Regions from separate parts of the Sphingopyxis sp. MWB1 genome, predicted to be linked through region 1. Evidence: predicted binding sites of a transcription regulator. Region 1 holds the regulator's gene; the other holds the start of a gene.

Region 1 (4,227 bases):
GCCCGCGGGCGCCGACACAGTGATCGTGCAGGAAGATGTCACCGCCAAGGGCAGCGACCTCCTCCTCAGCGGCGAAGGCCCCGGCGCGGCGGGCCGCCATGTCCGCGCGGCGGGCGGCGATTTCCGCACCGGCGACCGGCTGCTTGCACGCGGCACCCGCCTCACTCCCGGCGCCATCGCCGCCGCGATCATGGGCGGCGCCGCGCGCTTCGCCGTCGGCGCCCGCCCGCGCATCGCCATACTCGCGACCGGCGACGAGCTTGTCGCCCCCGGCACGCCCCTCGCCCCCGGCCAGATCCCCGACAGCAACGGCATTATGCTCGCCGCCATGCTCGCCCCGCTCCCCGTCATCCTCGGCGAAAGCCGCCGCGTGCCCGACAGCCGTGCCGCGCTCGCCACCGCGCTGGCAGAGCTTGCCTCCCGCCATGACATCATCGTCACCATTGGCGGCGCATCGGTCGGCGACCATGATCATGTCGCGGGCGCGCTCGCCGATGCGGGCGGCACCCTCGATTTCTGGAAAATCGCCATGCGCCCCGGAAAGCCGCTCATCGCAGGCCGCATCGGCGACGCCGTGCTGCTCGGCCTCCCCGGCAATCCCGCCTCGGCCTTTGTCACTGCGACCTTGTTCCTGCTGCCGCTCGCGCGCCACCTCGCCGGGGCCGCCGATCCGCTGCCCCGCATCCGCCAGGCCCCGCTCGCCGCGCCGCTCGGCCCCGGAAAAGCCCGCCGCGAATATCTGCGCGCGCGCCTCACCGATGATGGCCTTCTGCCCTTCACCAGCCAGGATAGCGGCCAGACGCGCCCGCTGGCCGAGGCTGATGCGCTGCTCATCCGGGAGATCGGCGCTCCCCCGGCGCCCGCAGGCAGCATGGCACCCTATATCGGCATCGCTTGACAAATCGCGCTTCGTTCCACTATCGTTCCCCTTATGTCCGGTAATGGCATCGTGGAGAACGACCAATGTTGACCGCCAAGCAGCATGAGCTGCTCCGCTTCATCCAGCAAAAGCTCGACGACAGCGGCATTTCGCCTTCGTTTGAGGAAATGAAGGAAGCGCTGGGGCTGAAATCCAAATCGGGGATTCACCGTTTGATCAGCGCTTTGGAAGAACGCGGCTTTCTCCGCCGCCTGCCCAATCGCGCCCGCGCGCTGGAGGTGCTGAAGCTCCCCGACGCAGCAAAAGCTCCTGCCCCGGCTGGCGGCAGCGACAATATCGTCCCGCTCCGCAAGCCCGCGCCCGCGCTGCGCCCCGTGGCGGCGAATGATATTATTGAAGTGCCGCTGCACGGAAAAATCGCCGCTGGCGTGCCGATTGAGGCGTTTGAAGATCATGAACAGCTTTCGGTTCCCGCCGCGCTGCTCGGCTCGGGCGACCATTATGCGCTCGAAGTATCGGGCGATTCGATGGTCGAGGCGGGGATTCTCGACGGCGATTATGCGCTGATTCAAAAGGCCGATACCGCGCGCGAGGGGGAAATTGTCGTCGCGCTCGTCGATGGCGAAAATGCCACGCTCAAATATTTCCGCCGCGAAGGCGCGATGATCCGGCTCGATCCCGCCAACAGCGCCTATGAGCCGCAGCGCTACCCCGCCGAACGCGTCATGGTGCAAGGTCGGCTTTCGGGACTGCTTCGTCGTTACCACTAAGTTGCTGGGGGTTGCGCCACGGATGATCGTCGCGCACCCGGTGCGCCGCGACGACCCGCGGCGTCGCGCCCAGATAAAATAAAAGGCCGCCCGTTTCCGCGAGGCTGTCGCGGTCGATGGTCAGCCAGCGCGCGCGGCACGATCGCGGCAGCCAGCGTTCGCTGATCACCACATCGGCCGCGGCGCAGGCCGCCGCCATATCCTCCGCCTCCATCCGGTCGCGGCCATGGGCGACAAGGATGATGCGCGCATTCTCCGCCGCCTCCCCCGCCCCGCTTCGCTGCGCCCAGCGGCAAAGATCACGGTTGCATTCGGCATGGGAAAGCTCGGCCAGCGCCGTCAGCGGTGTGTCGATCCCGGCGGTCTCGGCCATGGCGCTTCGCACATAATCGCCCGCCCGCGCACGCAGCATCGCATAGCTGCCATCGGGCTGCGCCGCGGCAATATGCCGCCCGTCGCCCGTGACGAGCAGATCGGGGCGCGGCTGTAGCAGCAGCGCGCCCATGCCCAGGACGAGCGGCCCCGCGCCCCACCAGCGCCAGCCGCTTCGCCATAACAACATCCACAGTCCGCCCCCGATCGTCAGCGCAAAGCCCCAGGGCGGAAAGCTCGGCAGCGTCGTCACCGCGCCCGGCGCCCCCGCGACGCCATGCGCCAGCATGATGAGCAGGTTGAGCGCAGTTTCCGCCACCCACCAGAAGGGCGCGCCCAGCCCCGCCGCATCGAACAGCAGCGCGAGCGCCTCGGCGGGCATGATGACAAAGGTGGTGAGCGGAATGGCGATGATATTGGCGAGCGCGCCATAAAGCCCTGCCTTGTGGAAATGAAAAAGCGCAATCGGGGTCAGCGCAATCTCGACGACCGCGCCGGTCGCGAACAGCCCGGCAATGCCGCGCCCCAGCCGCTTGATCCGCGCCTCGTCCCGCCGCTCCAGAAAGGCGCGCATGGGGGCGCTTTCGTGGAGCGCGATAATCGCCGTCACCGCCGCAAAGCTCAATTGGAAGCTCGGCCCCGCCAGTGCCTCGGGCCAGAAGAGCATGACGATCAGCGCCCCCGCCGCAACCAGCCGCAGGGTCAAGGCCTCGCGCCCGATCAGAAAGGCGATAAGCACCAGCGTCGCGGCGATAAAACTCCGCAAGGTCGGCACTTCGGCCCCGGCGAGCAAGGTATAGCCGCCTCCCGCAAGCGCCCCCGCCGCCGCCGCGAGCGGCAGCACCAGCCCGGCAAGCGCCAGCCGGCGGCTGAGCGCGAGCAACCGCATCGCGAAAAACATCGCAAAGCCCACGACCGCGGTGACATGCAGCCCGCTGATCGACAACAGATGCGCGAGGCCCGACCGGCGCATCGCTTCCTCATCGGCCTCGTCAATCGCGCCCCGGTCGCCCGTCACCAGCGCCGATGCGACCCCGCCCGCCGACCCCGCCACCTCGCCCTGGATATGCGCGCTCAGCCGCGCGCGAAGCGGCGCTTCGGCCGCGCCCGCCCCCTTGGCGCTGGCAATGTCGCCGAAAATCGTGCCGACGCCGCCTATCCCGTCAAACCAGGCGCGCTGGGCAAAATCATATCCGCCGGGCAGGCTCGCCGATGGCGGCGGCATCAAGCGCGCGCGCAGGCCGATATATTCGCCCGCAACGATGCCCACCGCCTGTTCGCTGCGCGCGGTCAGCCGCAGGCGCGGCGGCAGGTCGGCGCGCGCGATCGGGCGCAGCCACAGCCGTATCTGCCCGCGCGCGGGCAGCGGCTGCACCCGTTCGACCCCGGCGGAAAATTCGGTCGTCACCGGCCAGGCGAGCACTGGCGCCGCGACCCACAGCGCGCGGCCCCAGATCAGCAGCAATCCCGCCGCCATCGCCGCGCATCCGATGACGAGCATTCGCCCGCTGCGCCGCCGCCAGCCGATCAGCAGCCCGGCACAAACCCCCGCGCCGAGCAGCAACAGCAGCCCGATCCACGCCGTGCGCGTGGGCAGCGCGAGCCAGGCCGTGATCCCCGCGCCCAGCGCAATTGGCAGCCACAGGCCGATGCGTTCGCGCTCGCGCTCCAGTCGCGCCTCCAGCGCGTCCAGAACGCGCGCGACCATGCGCGCGCGCGCTTGCGCCGCCCGCGCGCGAATGGGCGTTTGAAGCTGCCTTGTCGCCATGCTAGGGGCTGCCCCGATCCCTTTCCGGCGCCCAGATTGGCCGGAATTTTCAAACTGAGTGAAAGACCCGTCGGTGGCAACTGAAATCCCTACCAATATTGCAGAACCGCGTGAGGCGACCGGCGCCGATGTCGTGACCCGTTTCGCCCCCTCCCCCACGGGTTTTCTCCATATCGGCGGCGCGCGCACGGCGCTGTTCAACTGGCTGTTCGCGCGCCATCATGGCGGCAAATTCCTGCTGCGGGTCGAGGACACCGACCGCGCGCGTTCGACCGATGACGCGATTGAAGCGATTCTCGACGGGATGCGCTGGCTCGATCTCGACTGGGACGGCGACACCGTCTTCCAATTCGCCCGCGCACCCCGCCATGCCGAGGTGGCAGCCGCCTTGCTCGAAAAGGGCGCGGCCTATCGCTGTTATCTGACGCAGGATGAAC
Region 2 (4,227 bases), 1.4 Mb from region 1:
GGCGAGCACGGCATCAAAAGGCAACAGAATCGCGCCATGGCGCGCGGGATAATCACGCGCAGGCGCAAGCAACGAAAAGTCGGGCCAGTCGGGTAGCTCCCCTTCGCCCGCCTCTTGGCCTGCGAACCAGCGCGCAATCTGGTCGCGCGCGGCGCGCAAATCCGCGACCGAACGGCCCGGCGCATGGCGTGCCATCAACGTCGCCGCCGCTTGCCCCAGCGCGCAAGCCTCGACATGCATGCCCACCGCCTCGACCCGGCCCGCCGTGTCGGTGTCGAGGTCGAGCAATATCCGGCTGCCACACAAGGGCGCGCGCAAGCTGGCATGGCGGCGCGCCTCGGGTCGCGGCAGATAGCGCGCGGTTTCAACCGCCAGCGCCAAAATGTCGCGATTATAAAGGGGGGCGCTCATTCCGCCTCTTCGGCCTCTGCCGCGCGCATCGCGTCGCGCCGTTCAGCAACCACCTTGCTCAGTGCCGCGCTCGCGGCGTTGAGCGCCGGATAGCTGCGGCTTTCGACCAGCCATTGCGGACGCTGCGACGCGCCATAACCCAGATCATAAAGCAGGGTGACGCCCATGAAAGCGACGGTTGCCACCAGCAACCCCTTCACCGCGCCAAAGCCCGCGCCCAGCCCCCGGTCAAAACCGCCGACAAAGGAGGCGCGGCTGCGCCGTCCCATCGCCCGCGCACCCCAGCGCACGAGCAGATAGGCGCCGCCGAACAACAGGACAAAAGCCAGAACGGCCCCGCCCCCTTCGGTTCCGACCCAGGGCGTCACCCAGTCGGTCACCACCGGGTGAAACAGGCGCACGGCGGCAATCGCCGCCACCCACGCCATCAGGCTGGCGACTTCCTGCACCAGCCCGCGCGAAAAGCCCAGAATCGCGCTGCCGCCGACAAGCGCCAACACGATGATATCAAGAGCGGTCAGACTTCCCATAAAGCCGAGCTAATCGCGACCGAGCATCAGGTCAACGAGTTCGCCGAGCCGGGCAAAGCCCGTGACTCCAATTCCCTTGACCGATTTCATTCCCTTCGGTCCCCATCCGGTTGAAAAACCAAGCTTTGCCGCCTCGCGCAGCCGCAGCGCATCATGCGCCACCGGGCGAACTTCGCCCGAAAGCGACAATTCGCCAAACACAATTGCATCCGATGGGACCGGCCGCTCGCTGAATGCCGAAATCAGCGCCGCCGCCACCGCCAGATCGGCGGCGGGATCGGTCAGCCGATAGCCCCCCGCAATATTCAGATAGACTTCGGCGGCCCCCATTTGCAGCCCGCAGCGCGCCTCCAGCACTGCCAGCACCATCGCCAGTCGCCCGCTGTCCCAGCCGACGACGGCGCGACGCGGCGTCGCCCCGCTCGCCAGCCGCACGGTCAGCGCCTGCACCTCGACCAGCACCGGGCGTGTGCCCTCCAGCGCAGGAAAGACGACCGACCCCGGTACGTCGCGGCTGCGGTCGGTCAGAAACAGGCTCGACGGATTGGACACTTCGCCCAGCCCATCCTCGGCCATGGCAAAGACGCCGATTTCGTCGGTGCCGCCAAAACGGTTCTTTACCGCGCGCAGAATGCGATATTGGTGGCTGCGCTCGCCCTCGAACGCCAGGACCGTATCGACCATATGTTCGAGCACGCGCGGCCCCGCGATCGTTCCGTCCTTGGTAACATGGCCGACGAGCACCAGCGCGGCATCGCTGTCCTTGGCATAACGGATCAGCTCCTGCGCGCTTGCGCGAACCTGGCTCACCGTGCCCGGCGCGCTGTCGATCAGGTCGCTGTGCATCGTCTGGATCGAATCGATCACGACGAAATCGGCGCCGCGCCCGTCGAGCGTCGCAAGGATATCCCGCACCGACGTCGCGCTCGCGAGCGCGACGGGCGAATCGCCCAGCCCCAAACGCTGCGCGCGCAGCCGCACCTGCGCCGCCGCCTCTTCGCCGCTGATATAGACGACCGACTTGCCGCTACGCGCGAGCCGCCCCGCCGCCTGCAACAGCAGCGTCGACTTTCCGATCCCTGGATCGCCGCCGATCAAGGTCGCCGATCCCGCAACGAAACCGCCGCCCAGCGCGCGGTCGAACTCGGCAATCCCGCACAGCATCCGGTCGGGCATGACGCTGTGTGCGTCCAGCGATTCCAGTGTGAGCGTGCGTCCGCCGCGCGACAGGTCGTGCTTCGCCGAAAAGGCGGTTTCGGCAGCCTCCTCGACGAGCGTGTTCCACTCGCCGCAATCGGCGCATTGCCCCTGCCAGCGATAGGTTGCAGACCCGCAATTCTGGCAAACATATTGGCGTTTAGCTTTGGCCATGGCTCCGCATAATCGGAACAAAGATGGAACGCCAGTCCTTTCGCCGCGTCCCTCCTTTCGCCCCCCCGGACTTGATCCGGGGGCCCATGCAGCGCCGCGGGCATGGATGCCGGATCAAGCCTGTCCTGAGCGCGTCGAAGGGTCCGGCATGACGAAAGCGGGAGCGGATGGTTCATATTCCGCGCCCGTTGTTCTACGGCATCCTCAAGCCCGAATCACCTTCCCAAGGAAAGCCCCACGCCATGAAATTCTTCGCCGACACCGCCGAAATCGACGCCATCCAGGAACTCGCCGCGACTGGCCTGCTCGACGGCGTGACCACAAACCCGTCGCTGATCGCGAAGTCTGGGCGCGATTTCAAGGAAGTGACCAAGGAAATCTGCGCCATCGTCGATGGTCCTGTGTCGGCCGAAGTCGTCGCGCTCGACCATGAAACGATGATGAAAGAGGCCGAAGTCCTCCGCAAGATCGCCGACAATGTCTGCATCAAGGTGCCGCTGACGATCGACGGGCTGAAGACCTGCAAGGCGCTGACCAGCGACGGCACGATGGTCAATGTCACCCTCTGCTTCTCGGCGAACCAGGCGTTGCTCGCGGCCAAGGCGGGCGCGACCTTCGTCTCGCCCTTCGTCGGCCGCCACGACGACAATGGCTTCGACGGCATGCAGCTGATCGCCGACATCCGGCTGATCTACGACAATTATGATTTCGGGACCGAAATCCTGGTCGCCAGCGTCCGCCACGGCATCCATGTGCTCGAAGCGGCCAAGATCGGCGCCGACGTGATGACCGCGCCGCCCGCGGTGATCAAGGGACTGTTCAAGCATGTCCTGACCGAAAAGGGCATCGAGGGCTTCCTCGCCGACTGGGCGAAGACCGGCCAGTCGATCTGATTGAATAGCGTCGTCCCCGCGAAGGCGGGGACAGCTGACAAACCTGGCGCTACGTCGATAGCGGCCTGGCCTTCGCTGGGGCGAAGACCTGTTCGGCAGCCTTTCCAGTTGACGTAAACGTCAACCACCCGCGATACTCGCCCGAAAGGGAGAGATTCGCGATGACCGATAGCACCATTCTCACCGAACGCCGCGGCCACATGTTGATCGTCACGATCAACCGGCCCGAGGCGCGCAACGCGGTCAACGCCGCGGTCCACATCGGCATCGGGACCGCGCTCGAAGAGGCCGAGGCTGACGCCGAAATCCGCGTGGTGGTCATCACCGGCGCCGGCGACAAGGCCTTTTGCGCAGGCGCCGATCTGGTCGCGCTGTCGCGGGGCGAAAGCCTCTATCCCGACGATCCCGCACAGCAGGCGTGGGGCTTCGCCGGCATGGTCGCGCATCCGATCTCGAAGCCGATCATCGCGGCGGTCAACGGCTTCGCCTTTGGCGGCGGGTGCGAGATTGCGCTGATGAGCGACATTATCGTGGCCGCCGACCATGCCCAGTTCGGCCTGCCCGAGGTGAAGGTCGGGCTGTTCGCCGCGGCGGGCGGCGCCTTTCGCCCCGTCCAGCAACTGCCTCGCAAAATCGCGATGGAACATATGTTCACCGGCGATCCGATCAGCGCCGAGCGCGCCGCGCACTATGGTCTCGTCAACCATGTCGTCCCGCTCGCCGACCTGATGCCAACCGCGCTCGCGCTTGCGGAAAAGATCGCCGCCAACGCGCCCTTGTCGGTGCAGGTGACCAAGCGCGTCGCGCTCGGCATCCAGCACGGCCATACCGCCGCCGATGCCCCCCGGTGGGAGCATAATGCCATCGAACGCAGCGCGCTGATGCAGAGCGAAGACGCCCGCGAAGGCCCGCGCGCCTTTGCCGAAAAGCGCAAACCCGAATGGAAAGCGCGCTGATTCAATGACGGTTGATACCAATTCCGTTCGCCTTGAGCCCTTCGACTGCCCTGCGGGCGCTCAGGA

The links. The regulator LexA, encoded in region 1, represses DNA repair genes until DNA is damaged. The targets are predictions, from matches to a motif close to GTTCCNCNCTTGTTCT.
Region 2: radA (DNA repair protein RadA) is a predicted target of LexA. The motif match lies at 2,327-2,342, and genes of this name have one in related genera.

Annotation. Positions count from the first base shown of each region.
Region 1 covers NZ_JQFJ01000002.1:76,489-80,715, reverse strand. The annotation lists gene JV18_RS0101215 (molybdopterin molybdotransferase MoeA) at 1-898, shown strand, start outside; gene lexA (transcriptional repressor LexA) at 964-1,650, shown strand; gene JV18_RS0101205 (ComEC/Rec2 family competence protein) at 1,604-3,790, opposite strand; gene gltX (glutamate--tRNA ligase) at 3,864-4,227, shown strand, end outside.
Region 2 covers NZ_JQFJ01000002.1:1,442,626-1,446,852, forward strand. The annotation lists gene JV18_RS0107445 (iron-sulfur cluster assembly scaffold protein) at 1-411, opposite strand, end outside; gene JV18_RS0107450 (CvpA family protein) at 408-941, opposite strand; gene radA (DNA repair protein RadA) at 951-2,312, opposite strand; gene fsa (fructose-6-phosphate aldolase) at 2,555-3,205, shown strand; gene JV18_RS0107465 (enoyl-CoA hydratase-related protein) at 3,367-4,161, shown strand.